DNA from 2 places in the Kitasatospora sp. NPDC058170 genome. Region 2 is predicted to be linked to the other one. Evidence: predicted binding sites of a transcription regulator. Region 2 holds the regulator's gene; the other holds the start of a gene.
The links. The regulator HrcA, encoded in region 2, represses chaperone genes, less so after heat shock. The targets are predictions, from matches to a motif close to TTNGCACTCNGNNNNNCNGAGTGCNAA.
Positions count from the first base shown of each region.

Region 1 (8,672 bases), on a different contig from region 2:
GTACCGGAGCAGGCGCTGGTTACGCCGGGTGATGGCGGGCGAGCTTTTGGTCAGGTGCATGGCTGACACCTTCCCAGTGCGCCCTGCTGATCGGACCGTGCGGTGATAGCGATTTTGCATCTTTTGTGCGGAGGACCTGCGTGCGCCAGGTCGCGGGCGCGGGCGGAAGCCGGGAGTGTGGAGTTGTGCGGGCGTGGCGCGTGGGAACGCGCGCGACGGCCCGAGGGTTTCACCGGGTGGCGGGTTGCGCAGCGGTGGACGGGGCCGGGGCGGCCGCTCCGAACCGGTCGCAGGGCTCGCACCCGCGGTGTCGAGACGGTCACCCTCCGTCTGAATCCGGGGTGAAAAGCGGCAGGATACTGCATCGCTGGAGGAATCTGAGCGACTTGGGAATGTTGTCCGGAATCTGTTCGTTGGATCGTTACGTGTGAGCCCCCCGGGGCCCGCATTTCTTGCCCTCTCGGGGCAGGCAGGCAGACCTCGGCAACACCAGCAAAGGGAGCAAGCATGGCCACCCGTGCCGTCGTTCGCGACAGGGCCGACCGGACTCGCGCGGCCCGCCCGACCAACCTTGAGGCCGACCGTGACCTGGTCGGCATGTACCTCGACGAGATCGCCAGGACACCCCTGCTCGATGCCGCCGAAGAGGTCGAGCTCTCGCTGCGGATCGAGGCCGGCGTGTACGCCCGGCACCTGCTGGACGAGGGCGAGCCGCCCAAGGGCGTCAAGCGCGAGGAGCTGGAGGCGATAGCCGAGGACGCCGAGCGCGCCAAGGACGTCTTCATCCGGTCCAACCTCCGTCTCGTGGTCGCGGTCGCCCGGCGCTACCCGCGCAGCGGCCTTCCGCTGCTGGACCTCATCCAGGAGGGCAACGCGGGCCTGGTGAGGGCGGTGGAGAAGTTCGACTACGCCAAGGGCTTCAAGTTCTCCACCTATGCGACGTGGTGGATCCGGCAGGCGATCACCCGGTCGATCGCCGACCAGTCGCGGACCATCCGGCTGCCCGTCCACCTGGTCGAGGAGCTGGGCCGAATCCGGCGCGTGCAGCGGGAGAAGTCCAAGGAGCTGGGCCGCGAGCCCGAGCCGGCCGAGATCGCGGCCGAGCTGGACACCACCGAGGCGCGGATCAAGGACGTGCTGGACTGGGCCCGGGATCCGGTCAGCCTCAACATGTCGGTCGACGACGAGGGCGAGACCCAGTTCGGCGACCTCGTCGAGGACACCGGGGCGACGTCCCCCGAGGACGCCGTGATGGTCATGCTCCGCCGCGAGGAGCTGGACGGCCTGATCGGGCGACTGGACGACCGCACGGCATCGATCATCCGGTCCCGCTACGGGATGGAGGACGGCCGCGAGCGCACCCTGACCGAGGTGGGCAAGCAGCACGGGCTGACGCGTGAGCGCATCCGCCAGATCGAGAAGCACGCACTGGCCGAGCTGAAGCGGATCGCCGACCATGCGGGCTTCGAGGCCGCCTGACGGCCTCGCGACGGCCGACTGGCGAGAGTCGGCCGACCGGCGGGCCCGGGTGCGGAGCGCTCCGCACCCGGGCCCGCTGCGCGTCGGCGGCGGTCGGCCGGGGGGCTTCTAGGCTGTAGGGACGGATGCAGGGGATCGGAACGGCAGAGGACGACGGAGGCGGACCGGTGGGCGAGCAGAACCCCGTACGGGGCACGGAGGGCGCGGAGAGCGCCGAGGGAGCGGAAGGCGCCACGAACGGCACCGGGGGTGCCGGGGCCGCCGGAGGCACCGGGGACAATCCGGCGGCGAAGGCCCGGCTGGTGTTCCGGGATCCGTTGGACCAGCAGTCCCGGGACGACACCGACTCCGGTTGGGGGGACCGTCCCGGAGCGGGGCAGAGCAGTGGACGAGGGCTGGACTGGTACCTGAGCCAGCGCCCGCCGCACCACGGGGGCTGAGACCGACCGGAGCCGGAACAGAACGGAACCCGGAACCGGGCCGGAACCGGGAGCGCGGCCGGGGCGGTGCTCAGCGCTGGCTGGTGACCAGCGCGTCGCGGATCTCGGTGAGCAGGGCGACCTCCTTGGCCTCCGCCTCGGCCATCTCCTCGTCGAGGGTCTTGCGCTTGGCGGTGAACCTGGTCATGGGCAGGATCAGACAGAAGTAGACGACGGCCGCGGTGATCAGGAACTGCAGGGCCGCGCTGAGCACGGAGCCCCAGAGGATGTAGACGCCGGAGGTGACCTCGCCGGCCGCGCCCATCTCGCAGGGGCCCTTGAGGCAGGAACTGTAGGACGCCAGATCCTTGGCTCCGAAAAGGCCGACGATCGGATTGATCACGCCCTTGACGAAGGCGTTGACGATGTTGGTGAAAGCCGCACCGATGACGACGGCGACGGCCAGGTCGACGACATTTCCACGCAGCAGGAATTCTTTGAAGCCTTTCATGCCGCGTGAACGACGAAGTCGTCTCCAGGTCACGGGTGATCTTCGGTCTCTCCCGGTTGACAACCCGTTTGGTGGACCGGGGTGGCCCCCGGCGGCGGCAGCCCCGCTCGCGGCGCCCCGGCGGTGAGCGCTGCCACCGCGACGAGCAGGCTCACGGCCAGCACCCCGGGCCGCTGCCGTAGGGCCTGTGCCAGCCGGTACCGGCCGGTGCCGCCACGCCTGATCGGCGCGAACGACGGCACCTCCCGGCCCGGCGGCACCGCGAGTGGCGGGAGCGGTACGGCATACCGCCGGGCCGGCGCCGGCCGCTGGGCGAGGGGGAGTGTGCGGGGAAGGGGGAAGGTCGCGGTCATGCGGGACACCACCTCTGGTCGCGGGAGGCCGGCCCCGAAGCGGCCGGTCGCTGTGACGCACACTCTGCGCCCGCCGCAAGGCCCGCGGAAGCCCTTTCCCGCAGCCTGTGGAAAACCCGGGGGTGTGGATAACTTCGTACACCCGTCCGGGTTAGTCCGACGGGCCCGGGCAGACGAAAAGGCCCGGTGGGCCGCTGGAAAGCGGGGCCACCGGGCCTTTTCGAATGCTTCTGGTGCTGTCTTCGGCGTCGCTCAGCCGGCCGGCTTCGCCGCGGGGGCGGGGCTGGCGGCGGGCGTCGAGCCGCCCGAGGACGAGGACGCGGCCGGGGAGGCCGACGAACCCGAGGACGAGTTCGAACCCACCGAGCTGCTGGAGGACGAACGGCTGTCGGTCCGGTAGAAGCCCGAGCCCTTGAAGACCACACCCACGGCCGAGAAGACCTTGCGGAGCCGTCCCTGGCATTCGGGGCACGTGGTGAGCGCCTCGTCGGTGAACTTCTGCACCGCCTCCAGGCCGCTGCCGCACTCGGTGCACTGGTACTGGTACGTGGGCACTTGTCTTCCTCCTGGCACTCTCGCCTGATGAGTGCTAACGATGGTCAATGATGCGGCATTCCGCTGGATCAGTCCAGCGACTCCGGTGTGAGATGAACCGTGCGACGGCTGCGAACCGGCGCCCGGTCCATCCGGAACCGGCGCCGCCCCACCCCCGGAGCGGCGCCCGCACCGCCTCCGTCAGGCCTTGGCGGCACCCACGAGCTGGGGCGCCGCGCCCCGCTCCGAGCCGCTCGCGATCGCCGGGCCGGCCGTGGTCGCGGCGCCGGACGGGCTCGCCTTACCGGACGTGCCGGAGGTACCGGACGAGTCGGCCGCGCCGGACGCAACCGACCGGCTCGGCGCGCTCGGCGCGATCAGGAACCGCCGCAGCGCGACCAGCGCGATCAGGCCCAGACCGGCGCCGGCCACCGGCACCAGGAACCCGGCCGACGGGCCGTGCCCGTCGATCAGCTGCCCGGCCACCGTGGACCCGGTCGCCAGGCCGAGGCCGATGGCGCCGGTCAGCCAGGTGAAGGCCTCGGTCTTGGCACCGTCCGCGACCAGCGTCTCGACCAGGGTGTACCCGGTGATCAGGGTCGGCGCGATGGCCAGGCCGCAGACCAGCGCGGCGATCGACAGCGCGACCAGGTTGGGCATCGCCCAGAGCGTGGAGCAGCCCAGCACCAGCAGCGCGTAGCTGGCCAGCAGCCGGTGCCGTGCGGCGTGCCGCCAGGCGACCATGCCGTACAGCACGCCGGCCAGCATCGAACCGCCGGCGAAGATCCCGTACACGGCGCCGTTGGCCCCGGGCTGGCCGACGGACTCGGTGAAAGCGGTCACCGAGACCTGCATGGCACCGAAGACGGTGCCGACGCCCAGGAACGCGCCGGCCAGCAGCCGCACGCCCGGGGAGGCGAGCGCGGAGGCGCGGCGGACACCGGGCTGGTGCGGGTGCCGGGCCGGGGCGGTGCGCCGCTGGGCGGCGAAGGCGAGGCCGCCGACGACGGTCAGCACGGCCTCGGCGATCAGGCCGGTCGACGGGTTGAGCGAGGTGGCGATCGCACCGGCCAGCACCGGGCCGATCACGAAGGTGAACTCGTCGGTCACCGACTCGAAGGCGAACGCGGTGTTCAGCACAGGAGTGGAGGCGCCCTCCGAGGAGAGCTTGGCCACCCAGCGGGCGCGGACCATCGCGCCCACCTGCGGCACGCTGGCGCCGGCCGGAGCGGCGGCCAGCAGCAGCGCCCAGACCGGGGCGTGGCCCAGTGCCAGCGCGATCAGCGCGCCGACCGAGACGGCGTGCACCAGGACGCTGGGCACCAGCACGGCGGCCTGGCCGTACCGGTCGGCCAGCCGGCCGGTCTGCGGGCCGACGAGGGCCTGGGCGACGGCCGAGACCGCCGCGACGGTGCCGGCGGTGCCGTACGAGCCGTGGGTGTCGAGGACCAGCAGGACGATGCCCAGGCTGAGCATGGCGTACGGCAGGCGCGCCGCGAAGGCGGGCACCAGGAACGTCCGGGCACCGGGTGTGCGCAGCAGCGTGCCGTACCCGATGCGGGTGGGCGCGTCGGCGCCGGCGTCCTTCGGGACGCCGTTGTTGTCGACCGTTCGGCGGGCCGTCACGGTCGGTCCTTCCTGCTGCCTGGTAGCGCGGAAGGGGCATGGTGTGGCCCCGACGGCGCCGAGAGTCGTCCTCTCGCGCGTCGACCGGGGTAGTTACCGGGCCGGATCGGCGTGGTTGCCGAGGTCCGGGCCGCGGCCGCCGAGCGGTCGCGCCAACTCTGCTTCAGGCAGATGCTGGGTGTGTATCAACCATCATACTTATACGCGCGTAGATGTCGCGCACACCTCCACAATACAGGGCTCAGTCAAAAATGTCCTGCCAATGAAAGGTGAACACCGCGCGACGGCCGCAGGAAGCCAGTGCGAAGCCGGACGCGAGCCCGAGGCGAGCCCCGACGCGAGCCCGGACCAGACTCCCGGCGGCGAACCCGGGCAGTACTACCGCCCGTGCAGCCAGCCGGCCAGCTTGCCGCCCTTGTCCACGGCCCGCAGCCGCCGCTCCGCCGCCTCGCTCACCTCGTCGGTGGTGACCACCAGCAGCTCGTCGCCGCCGCGCAGCACGGTGGCCTTGTCGGGGACGAAGCTGCTGCCCTCCCGCACCACCAGGGTCACCGCGGCGCCGGCCGGCAGCCGCAGCTCGCCGATCTCCACGCCGGACATCCGGGAGGTCGGGGAGAGCGCCACCGACAGCAGGTGCCCGTGCAGCTTCTCCAGCGGCGCGGACTCGATGCCGAGGTCCTGGCCCATCGAGCCCTCGGAGATCCGCAGCCGCTTCGCCACCCAGGGCAGGGTCGGGCCCTGGAGCAGCGTGAAGACCACGACCAGGATGAAGACGATGTTGAACACCTTCTGGGCGTTCGGTGCGCCGGCCACCATGGGGATGGTGGCCAGCACGATGGGCACCGCCCCGCGCAGTCCGGCCCAGCTCAGAAGTGCCTGCTCGCGGCCGGGCAGCTTGAACGGCGTCAGGGTGAGCACCACCGACAGCGGCCGGGCCAGGAAGACCAGCACCGCGCCGATCACCAGCGCGGGCACCACGGCCGAGCCCATCGACTCGGGGGTGCAGAGCAGGCCGAGCAGCACGAACATGCCGATCTGCCCGATCCAGGCCAGTCCGTCGGCGAAGCCGCGCACGGCGGGGCCGTGCGGCAGCTTGGCGTTCCCCAGGATGACCGCGCTGATGTAGACGGCGAGGAAGCCCGAACCGTGCAGCAGCGCGCCGCCCGCGTAGGCGAGCACGGTCAGCGCCATGACGGCGATGGGGTAGAGGCCCGAGGAGGGCAGGGCGACGTGCTTGATGCCGTAGGCGCCGATCTTGCCGACCGCGAAGCCGACCGCCGCGCCGATCGCCAGCTCGGCGATGATCGTGCCGACCAGGACGTACCAGGAGTCCAGCTCGCCGGCGGTGGCGAAGGCGACCACCAGGATGACCACGGGCGCGTCGTTGAAGCCGGACTCGGCCTCCAGCAGACCGGTGAGCCGGTGCGGCAGCGGCACCATCCGCAGGACGGAGAAGACGGCGGCGGCATCGGTCGAGGAGACGATCGCGCCGAGCAGCATGGAGGTCCGCCAGTCCAGGCCGACCAGCCAGTGCGCGCCGGCGGCGGTGACGAAGACGCTGATCCCGACGCCGACGGTGGCGAGCACGGTGGCCGCCGGCATCACCGGTCTGACCTCGCGCCAGCTGGTCTTGAGGCCGCCCTCGGCCAGGATCACCACCAGGGCCGCGTAGCCGATCACCTGGGTCAGCGCGGCGTTGTTGAAGGAGACGCCGAGGCCGTTCTGACCGAGCGCGACACCGATGCCGAGATAGATCAGCAGGCTGGGCAGCCCCGACCGGGTCGAGATGCGCACGGCGACCACCGCGACCAGCAGGATCACGGAGAACTCAAGGAGCAGCTGGTTCAGGTGGTCGACATTCACGCAGGGGCACCTCGAGCAGGCTGGGGGCGGGCGGGGTGTCCGACGGCGGTGGGGCCGAAGGGGTGAGCCGACGGCAGGGGGCGCCGGACGATGACGGATCGCCGGTTGCTCCCCTAGCGGATCGTTACTCAGTCTAACATTTTGCCATATCTTTAGGTTCGCTCCGTCTCAGGGCCTCCCACCGGCCCCCGGGGCCTCTTCGTTGACCTCGTCCGATCCCACCGTGGGCGTCCCCCGTGCACGCCCGCCAGCCGAGTCGGCCTAATGTGGTGCCCTGTCATGGCCGAGTGCCCTGGACACGCCCGCCCGCCCCCCAGTCGAGGACCGCAAGGACCCAGATGCCCCGCTCGAAGAAGTTCCGGCGCGCCCGTCTGATCGTGATCGTGCTGGTCGTGCTGCTGGTGGCCGGCGCCGGCTACGGCGGCTACCGGGGGGTGGCCGCGGTCCGCGCGTCCTTCCCGGAGGTCGACGGCAGCGTCAAGGTCGCGGGCCTGAGCGCGCCGGTCGACGTGAAGCGCGACGCCAACGGCATCCCGCAGCTCTACGCCGACACCAGCGAGGACCTCTTCCGCGCCCAGGGCTACGTCCAGGCCCAGGACCGGTTCTGGGAGATGGACGTCCGGCGGCACATCACCGCGGGCCGGCTCTCCGAGATGTTCGGCGACGGCCAGGTCGACACCGACTCCTTCATCCGCACCATGGGCTGGCGCCAGGTGGCGCAGAAGGAGTACGACCTTCAGCTCTCGCCCGAGACCAAGAAGTACCTGCAGGCCTACGCCGACGGCGTCAACGCCTGGCTCGCCGAGCACCCCGGCGGCGAGAGCGCCTCGCTGGAGTACACCCTGCTCGGCGTCGTCAACGGCGACTACAAGCCGGAGCAGTGGAGCCCGGTCGACTCGGTGTCCTGGCTGAAGGCGATGGCCTGGAACCTCTCCGGGAACCTCCAGGAGGAGATCGACCGCTCGCTGCTCGCCCAGGACTTCAGCCCGGAGAAGATCGCCGAGCTGTACCCGGAGTACCCGTACGCGCGCAACGGCACGATCGTGAAGACCGGCACCGTGGTCGGCGACGCCTACCGGCCCGCCGACGGCTCCGGCCCGGCCAACGCCGGCACCGCCACCGCCCAGGGCGCGGCCGCGACCAAGGCGCTGCTCAAGGACGTCACCGACCGGATCGACGGGATGCCGCAGCTGCTCGGCCGCCAGGGGCAGGGCATCGGCTCCAACTCCTGGGTGATCGCCGGCTCCAACACCACCACCGGCAAGCCGCTGCTGGCCAACGACCCGCACCTCGGCCCCGGCCTGCCCTCGGTCTGGTACCAGATGGGCCTGCACTGCCGCACCGCCTCGCCCGCCTGCCAGTACGACGTCTCGGGCTTCACCTTCGCCGGCCTGCCGGGCGTGGTGATCGGCCACAACAAGGACGTCGCCTGGGGCTTCACCAACCTCGGCGCCGACGTCACCGACCTCTTCCTGGAGAAGGTCACCGGCCCGGACACCTACCTGGTGGACGGCAAGGAGACGAAGTTCGAGCTGCGCAAGGAGACCATCAAGGTGGCCGGCGGTGCGGACCGCACCATCACCGTCCGCACCACCCAGACCGGCGCCCCGCTGATCTCCGACCCGAGCACCGAGCAGCAGAACGTCGGCAAGTACGCGCCGAACGGCAACGCCGCCCCGGACCGCGGCACCGGCGGCTACGGCGTCGCCCTGCAGTGGACGGCGCTCAGCCCCGGCAAGACGATGGACGCCGTCTTCGCGCTGGACCGCGCCAGGAACTGGGACGAGTTCCGCGGTGCCGCCAAGGACTTCGCCGTCCCCGCCCAGAACCTGATCTACGCCGACGCGAAGAACATCGGCTACCAGGCCCCCGGCAACATCCCGATCC
Region 1 is NZ_JBHVUV010000004.1:52,751-61,422, reverse strand. It holds gene ACFVVX_RS06390 (phosphatase PAP2 family protein) at 1-60, opposite strand, end outside; gene ACFVVX_RS06385 (sigma-70 family RNA polymerase sigma factor) at 508-1,479, shown strand; gene mscL (large conductance mechanosensitive channel protein MscL) at 1,990-2,409, opposite strand; gene ACFVVX_RS06375 (FmdB family zinc ribbon protein) at 3,015-3,317, opposite strand; gene ACFVVX_RS06370 (MFS transporter) at 3,498-4,922, opposite strand; gene ACFVVX_RS06365 (potassium/proton antiporter) at 5,301-6,785, opposite strand; gene ACFVVX_RS06360 (penicillin acylase family protein) at 7,124-8,672, shown strand, end outside.
Region 1: a site for HrcA is predicted at 3,329-3,355, ahead of ACFVVX_RS06375 (FmdB family zinc ribbon protein). Genes of this name have one in related genera too.

Region 2 (8,672 bases):
GGCTGCGCATTCCACGGAGTCTAGGGTCTGACCGGCCGGCGGGGCCCGGCGCACGCCGGTCCCGTCAGCCCGTCAGCCCGTCAACCCCGGGGCCCTCAGCCCGCGTACGGGGCGTTGACCGCCAGCACCTCGGCGAGGTGCCGCTTGAGCGCCCCGGCGTGGCGCAGTGTCAGCGGCTCGGCGCCGCGGGCCGGTCGCACCCCGCGGTCGGCGAGCAGGTACAGCACCCGCAGGGTCCGCAGGGTGTTGGAGACGGGCGCGGGGACGGTCCCCGGCCGGCGCGGCTCCCGGGCGGCGATCGGCTCCAGCCAGGCCACGGACTGCCGCTCCGTCAGCTCGGCCCGGGTCAGGACCAGCGCCAGGGCCTGGCCCAGCCGGTCGTCCTCCAGGGCGTCCCAGACGTGGTCGGTCGGCGCCGTCAGCCGGGCCGCGGCCACGTCCAGCAGCGGCGCCGGGTCCACCAGCGGGCTGCGGCCGAAGGCGGCCAGCAGGTCGGCGCCGTGCGCGACGGCGTGCAGCCAGCCGAGTGACCCGTCCCAGCCGCGCAGATCGGTCTCGGCGGGGTACCAGCGGGCGAAGGCCTCCAGCCAGGACGGCTGGTGGGCGCCGGCGTCGACGATCTCGGCGAGGACCAGCGCGGCGAAGGTCCGGGCCTGGATCTCCGGGTCGGCGAACCGCTCGGCCATCCGGTCGCCGAGCGAGCCCAGCTGGTCGGGCGCCAGCAGTGGAACCCACCGGCAGAACTGTTCGTAGGCCAGCCCGTCGCGTATCCCCGGGTCGGGGGAGCGCAGCTCGGCGCTCACGAGGGCCAGCAGGTCGGGGGTGGGCTGCGCGGATTCGATCTCATCCCAATGGATCACGTTCGGGCACGCTAGAGCGGGCCGCCGCCCGGGGCCACCCGTTTTCACCGCCCCGGTGCCCCCGCGGCCCCGGCGGGACCCCACGGCCCCGGCGGGAGGGCTCACAGCCCCGGCGCACCCCAGACCGGGAACCAGCGACCGAGGTCCTTCTCCAGCCGCAGGTCGTTCCCCAGCATGGCGTTGACCTGGAGCTCCAGCGGGCTGTTGCGCCGCTCCCCGCCGCCCGGCATCGGCGCGAACGGGTAGAAGGTGCCGCGCTTGAACAGGTAGACCAGTGCCAGCGGCTGCCCCTCGGCGTTGCGGAAGGCGACCAGCGAACAGAGCAGCTGCGGCCCGAAGCCGTTCGCCTCCAGCTCGCTGTTGACCGCGTGCAGGTCGTTGACCAGCTCCGGCAGCTCCTGCGGGGTGTGCCGGGCGAGCAGCCAGGAGTAGCCGTACGCGTCCTTGGAGGCCTCCACCGGGACGCCGCCGCGCTCGGTGTCGGCGTCCAGCAGCGCCCGCACCTGCCGCTCCACCTCGCCGAAGGCCCCGCCCTCGACGGCCGCGAAGCAGACCGACCCGAGGCCGGTCGGCAGGAAGCCGGCGGCCGCCTCCAGGGTCAGTGCGGCCGAGGGGACGCCGAACAGCTGGTCGAGATCGGGTTTGACGGGCTTGGTGCGGCCGAACAGGGTGTCCAGGAATCCCACGGTGGTCCTCTCCGGTCGGGACGGTCGGGAGCAGGTCGGTCGGGAACAGATCGGTCGGAGCAGGTCGGTCAGGAGCGGGTCGGTCGGGAACACGTCGGCCGGGGGCGGCGGCGTCAGCGGCCCAGCTGGGCCGAGATGCCCGCCAGCTGCTCCAGCCGCTTCTCCAGCGAGGGGTGGGTGGAGAACAGCTGCGAGGCGGCCTCCCGGGCGCTCAGCGCCGGGGCGAAGTAGAAGGCGTTGTACGGCTGCGCCTGGCGCAGGTCCTTGGTGGGGATCGCGGCGATCTGGCCGGTCACCTTGGTCAGCGCCGAGGCCAGCGCGCTCGGCCGGCCGGTGAGCTGGGCGGCGGCCCGGTCGGCGGCCAGCTCCCGGTAGCGGGAGAGCAGCCGGGTCAACAGGAAGCTGATCGCGTAGACCACCACCGAGACCAGCGGGATGACCAGGGCGGCGATGGCCGCGTTGGAGTCGTTGCTGTTCCGGCCGCCGCCCATGAACCCGCCGTACATCGCGATCCGGGTCATCGCGCCGGCCAGCACGCCGAGGAAGCCGGCGATGGTCATCACCGCGACGTCCCGGTGGGCGACGTGCGACAGCTCGTGCGCCAGCACGCCCTCCAGCTCCTCCGGCTCCAGCCGCCGCAGCAGCCCGGTGGTGACGCAGACCACCGCGTTCTGCGGGTTGCGGCCGGTCGCGAAGGCGTTCGGCATGTCGTTGTCGGCGACGGCCACCCGGGGCTTGGGCATGTCGGCGAGCGCGCAGAGCCGGTCGATGGTGCCGTGCAGCTGCGGGTACTGCTCCGGAGTCACCCGGTGGGCGCCCATCGCCCGTTCGGTGATCTTGTCGCTGAACCAGAACTGGGCCACGAACAGGCCGCCCGAGAGCAGCACGATCAGTGGCCAGGCCCCGCGCAGCAGCACGATCAGCAGGCCGGTGAAACCGACGTACAACAGCCCGATCACGAACATCGTCCCGACCATCCGGCCGGTCAGACCGCGGTCCGGGGCGAAGCGGGTGTGCTGGCCCGAGCTCGACATCGCTGCTCCTCCGTTCGCCGTTCGCTATCGATGCTGCCACCCGGTCGGGCCCACGGCATCACCCGCGCGCCGGACAGTGCGGGCAGGATCACCCCCGACGGGCCGTTCCTGCCGTCGGACCCGGGCCTTACACTGGCAGGTACGGTTCTGGCACTCGTGTGTTCAGAGTGCCAAGGCCGGGGCCTCCCAGAGCGGCTCGCAGCATGCCAAAGCGGACACATGTCACAACGGACAACGTGCGAAGACGGAGGTGGGTGCCCCATGGCCGGTGAGGTCCGACAGCTCGACGAACGCAAGCTCGCCGTGCTGCGCGCCATCGTCCAGGACTACGTGGGCACCGAGGAGCCGGTCGGCTCCAAGGCCCTGGTGGAGCGGCACAGCCTCGGGGTGTCCCCGGCCACCGTCCGCAACGACATGGCCGCGCTGGAGGAGGACGGCTACATCCACCAGCCGCACACCAGCGCCGGGCGGATCCCCACGGACAAGGGGTACCGCCTGTTCGTCGACCGGTTGGCCGAGGTCAAGCCGATGAGCGCGCCCGAGCGGCGGGCGATCCGGCACTTCCTGGACGGCGCGGTCGACCTGGACGACGTGGTGGCCCGGACGGTCCGGCTGCTCGCGCAGCTCACCAGACAGGTCGCGGTCGTCCAGTACCCCTCGCTCTCGCGGTCCACCGTGCGGCACATCGAGCTGGTCGCACTCGCCCCGGCCAAGGTGATGCTGGTCCTGATCACCAACACCGGCCGGGTCGAGCAGCGGATGGTCGACTGCCCGGGCGCGGTCGGCGAGGTGGTCCTCGCGGACCTCCGCGCCAAGATCAACACCCGGGCCGTCGGACAGCGCCTGCCCGACGTGCCGGGGCTGCTGGAGGAACTCCCGGCGGCCTTCGAGGCGGCCGACAGGCCGGCCGTCACGACCGTCCTGGCGACGCTCTTCGAGGCGCTCGCCGAGCAGAACGAGGAGCGGATCATGCTGGCCGGCACGGCCAACCTGACCCGCTTCGGCCACGACTTCCCGCTCACCATCCAGCCGGTGCTGGAGGCCCTGGAGGAGCAGGTCATCCTGCTCCGCCTCCTGGGTGAGACCGCGGACGCGGGGGTGACGGTCCGGATCGGGCGGGAGAACGCCTACGAGGGGCTCAATTCCACCTCGGTCGTCTCCGTCGGTTACGGTTCGGGCGACGAGAGCGTGGCCAAACTGGGTGTGATCGGTCCGACCCGGATGGACTATCCGGGCACAATGGGGGCGGTGCGAGCGGTGGCACGGTACGTGGGTCAGATCCTGGCCGAGTCGTAGGAACGGCCACCGTCGGAAATCCGGCGGTGGTACCAGTCGCAAGCACTTCTACAGGCGGAACAAGCGGAGCATTTGGTGGCCACGGACTACTACGCGGTACTCGGCGTCCGACGGGATGCGGGGCAGGACGAGATCAAGAAGGCGTTCCGACGCCTGGCACGCGAACTGCACCCGGACGTCAACCCGGACCCGAAGACGCAGGAGCGGTTCAAGGAGATCAACGCCGCTTACGAGGTGCTCTCGGACCCGCAGAAGCGCCAGGTCTACGACCTCGGCGGCGACCCCCTGTCGCCCAACGGCGGCGGCGCGGGCGGCTTCGGCGCGGGCGCGGCGGGCTTCGGCTTCTCCGACATCATGGACGCCTTCTTCGGCGCGGCCTCCGGCCAGCGCGGGCCGCGCTCGCGGACCCGGCGCGGCCAGGACGCCATGATCCGGCTGGAGATCACCCTGGAGGAGGCCGCCTTCGGCACCACCAAGGAACTCCAGGTCGACACCGCCGTCACCTGCACCACCTGCAGCGGCGAGGGCGCCGCTCCCGGCACCTCCGCGCAGACCTGCGACATGTGCCGCGGCAAGGGCGAGGTCTCCCAGGTCACCCGGTCCTTCCTGGGCCAGGTCATGACCTCCCGCCCCTGCCCGCAGTGCCAGGGCTTCGGCACCGTCGTGCCGACCCCGTGCCCGGAGTGCGCCGGCGACGGCCGGGTCCGGGCCCGCCGCACCCTGACCGTCAAGATCCCGGCCGGCGTCGACAACGGCACCCGGATCCAGTTGGCCGGCGAGGGCGAGGTCGGCCCCGGCGGCGGCCCGGCCGGCGACCTCTACGTCGAGATCGCCGAGAGCACCCACCCGACCTTCCAGCGGCGCGGGGACGACCTGCACTGCACCGTCACCATCCCGATGACGGCGGCCTCGCTCGGCACCCAGGTGCCGCTGCAGACCCTGGACGGCCTGGAGGAGGTCGACATCCGGCCCGGCACCCAGTCCGGCCAGTCGATCCCGCTGCACGGCCGCGGCATCACCCACCTGCGCGGGGGCGGCCGGGGCGACCTGATAGTGCATGTCGAGGTGCAGACGCCCACCAAGCTCGACCCCGAGCAGGAGGACCTGCTGCGCCGCCTCGCGGTGCTGCGCGGCGAGGAGCGGCCCTCCGGCCAGTTCGCGCCGGGCCAGCAGGGGCTGTTCTCCCGCCTGAAGGACGCCTTCAACGGCCGCTGACAGCACCGGCGCCCGGCGACCCGCACGGGTCGCCGGGCGCCGTCGTTCCACCGCACCGACCTCGCACCCCCAGGGGACCTCATGACCGCGCCCGTGTTCGTCGTCGAGACCGCGCAGCTCGCCTCCGCCGCCCCGGGCGCGGTGGTCCGGCTGGACGGGCCGGAGGGGCGGCACGCCGCCGCCGTGAAGCGGCTGGAGCCCGGCGAGGCGGTGACCCTCGCCGACGGCCTGGGCCTCGGCGTGGACGGCACGGTGACGGCCGTGCACGGCAAGGACGCGATCGAGGTGACCGTGGCGGCGGTGCGCCGCGAGCCCGAGCCGGGCCCGCGGATCGTGGTCGTCCAGGCGCTGCCCAAGGGCGACCGGGGCGAGCTGGCGGTCGAGACCATGACCGAGGTCGGCGTGGACGTGGTGATCCCCTGGGCGGCCTCGCGCTGCATCACCCAGTGGAAGGGCGATCGCGGCGCCAAGGCGCTCGCCAAGTGGCGGGCCACCGCCCGGGAGGCCGGCAAGCAGGCCCGCCGGCTGCGCTTCCCCGAGGTCCGCGAGCCGGTGACCACCCGGCAGCTGGCCCCGGTACTGGCCGGCGCCGCGTTCGCCGCCGTGCTGCACGAGGACGGCGCCGAACCGCTGGCCACCGCCGGGCTGCCCGCCGCCGGGGACATCGTGCTGGTGGTCGGACCGGAGGGCGGGGTCTCCCCGGAGGAGCTGGCCGCCTTCGCCGAGTCCGGTGCCGGGCCGTACCGGCTCGGCCCTTCGGTGCTGCGCACCTCCACCGCGGGCGTGGCCGCCGGCGCCCTGCTGCTCGGCCGCACCGGCCGCTGGAGCTGACCGCGGGGCGCGCCGCCCGCGACGGGTGTCCTCCGTAGGGTTCGCAGTGCACGAAAACCGGGGCGCGTCGTGTGCGCACGTGCCTAGGCTGACCGCGTGAGCGAACCTCGGAGCACCTCAGCGGGCGCCTACCTGCGCCACCCTCATCTGCACGGCGACCTGATCACCTTCGCCGCCGAGAACGACGTCTGGCTCGCCCCCCTGGAGGGCGGCCGGGCCTGGCGGCTGACGGCCGATCACGTCCCCGTCCGCCGGCCGCGGTTCTCGCCGGACGGGCGGCACATCGCCTTCACCTCGACCCGGGACGGCGCGCCGGAGGTGCACGTCGCTCCGGTGGACGGCGGTCCGTCCCGCCGGCTGACGTACTGGGGCAGCGCGCAGACCCAGCTGCAGGGCTGGACGGCCGACGGCCGCCCGATCGCCACCACCACCGCCGGACAGGCCACCCTGCGGCGCACCTGGGCGCACGCCGTGCCGCTGGACGGAGGCGAGCCTGTCCGGCTGCCGTACGGGCCGATCGGCGGCCTGGCGTCCGAGCCGGGCGGGGACGGCGTGCTGCTGGTCTCGGCGGGCAACCGGGAGCCCGCCTGGTGGAAGCGCTACCGGGGCGGCCAGGCCGGCAAGCTCTGGATCGGCCGGGACGAGTTCGTCCGGGTCCACGCGGACCTCGACGGGCAGCTCGACTCCCCGCTCTGGGTCGGTGGGCCCGACGCGTCCAGAATCGCCTTCCTCTCCGACCACGAGGGCGTCGGCGAGCTGTACTCCAGCCTCCCGGACGGCACCGACCTGCGCCGGCACACCACCTCCCCGGAGGGCTTCTACGCCCGCGGCGCCACCACCGACGGCACCCGGGTGGTCTGGCACAGCGCCGGCGACCTCTGGCTGCTGGACGACCTCGACGGCGCCGAGCCGCGCCGCCCGGACATCCTGCTGGCCGGTCCGCGGGCCGGCCGCCGCCCCCGCCCGGTGGCGGCCGCGCACTGGCTGGAGAGCGTCGCCCCCGACCGCACCGGCCGGGCCGGCGCCGTCGTGGTGCGCGGCAGCGTGCACTGGCTGACCCACCGCGAGGGCCCGGCCCGGGTCCTGGACGAGACGCCGGGGGTGCGCGGGCGCCAGGCCCGCGTGGTGCCCGCCGAGGACGGCGCGCAGGGCGTGCTCTGGGTGACGGACGCCGAGGGCGAGGACGCGATCGAGTACGCCCCCGCCGTGCTGGGCACCGAGCGCCGCCGACTGGCGGTCGGCGCGCTCGGCCGGGTGCGCTCCCTGGTGGTGTCGCCGGACGGCAAGCAGGCGGCGGTCGGCTCGCACGACGGGCGGGTGCTGCTGGTCACGCTCGCCGACGGCGCCGTGCACGAGCTGGCCCGCAGCACGGACGGCGAGGTCAGCGGGCTGGCGTTCAGCCCGGACTCGGCCTGGCTGGCCTGGTCGCAGCCGGCGGCCGGCCTCGGCGCCTGGTCGCTGCGCCACATCGCGCTGGCCAACCTGGCCACCCGGACGGTCGGGGAGGTCACCCCGCAGCGGTTCATCGACACCTCGCCGGCCTTCACCGCCGACGGACGGCACCTGGCGTTCCTCTCGGTGCGCAACTTCGACCCGGTCTACGACTCGCACGTCTTCGACCTGTCGTTCCCCAACGGCTGCCGCCCCTACCTGGTCACGCTGGCCGCCGACACGCCGTCCCCGTTCGGGCCGCAGCGGGCCGGGCGACCGGTCGGCGGGGACGAGGACGAGCCCAAGGGCCGCAAGGCGGACGGCGAGGAGGCCTCGGCCGACGCGCCGCCCACCACCCGGGTCGACCTGGACGGCATCGCCGACCGGATCATCCCGTTCCCGGTCGAGGGCGGCCGCTTCGGGGTGCTGAAGGCCGCCAAGGACGGCGTGCTCTGGACCAGGATCCCGCTGGTCGGCGAACTCGGCGACGAGGCGGCCTCGCTGGACGACGAGCGGCCGCGCCCCACGCTGGAGCGGTTCGACTTCCGCAAGCGCCGCGCCGAGCAGCTGGTGGACGGCCTGGACGCGTTCGCGGTCAGCGCCGACGGCACCCGGCTGGCCGTCCTGGACGAGGGTGAGCTGCGGGTCGTCCCCGCCGACCACAAGGCGGTCGGCGACGACGACGAGATCGAGGTCGACCTCTCCCGGCTCCGGGTGACCGTCGACCCGGCGGCCGAGTGGCGGCAGATGTACGCCGAGAACGGCCGCCTGATGCGCGACAACTTCTGGCGTCCGGACCTCGCCGGGGTGGACTGGACCGGCGTGCTGGACCGCTACCGGCCGCTGGTGGAGCGGGTCGGCTCGCACGACGACCTGGTGGACCTGCTCTGGGAGGTGCACGGTGAGCTCGGCACCTCGCACGCCTACGTGATCCCGCACGGCGTCCACGCCGAGGCCGCCCGCCGGCAGGGCCAGCTCGGCGCCGACCTGGTCAAGGAGGGCGGGATCTGGCGGATCGCCCGCATCCTGCCCGGTGAGTCCTCCGACCCGCGGGCCCGCTCCCCGCTGGCCGCGCCGGGCGCCGCCGTCCGCCCGGGGGACGCCGTCCTCGCGGTCAACGGCCGCCCGGTGGACCCGGTCACCGGCCCGGCGCCGCTGCTGGCGGGCACCGCCGGGCAGCCGGTGGAGCTGACGGTGGCCGGCAAGGACGGCACCGACCAGCGCCACCCGGTCGTCGTCCCGCTCGCCGACGAGGAGCCGCTGCGCTACCACGACTGGGTGGCCGGGCGGCGGGCCGCCGTCCGCGAGCTGTCCGGCGG
Region 2 is NZ_JBHVUV010000001.1:131,722-140,393, forward strand. It holds gene ACFVVX_RS00565 (DUF3097 domain-containing protein) at 1-10, opposite strand, end outside; gene ACFVVX_RS00570 (DUF2785 domain-containing protein) at 96-860, opposite strand; gene ACFVVX_RS00575 (hypothetical protein) at 962-1,546, opposite strand; gene htpX (zinc metalloprotease HtpX) at 1,660-2,580, opposite strand; gene hrcA (heat-inducible transcriptional repressor HrcA) at 2,842-3,876, shown strand; gene dnaJ (molecular chaperone DnaJ) at 3,952-5,091, shown strand; gene ACFVVX_RS00595 (16S rRNA (uracil(1498)-N(3))-methyltransferase) at 5,173-5,922, shown strand; gene ACFVVX_RS00600 (PDZ domain-containing protein) at 6,019-8,672, shown strand, end outside.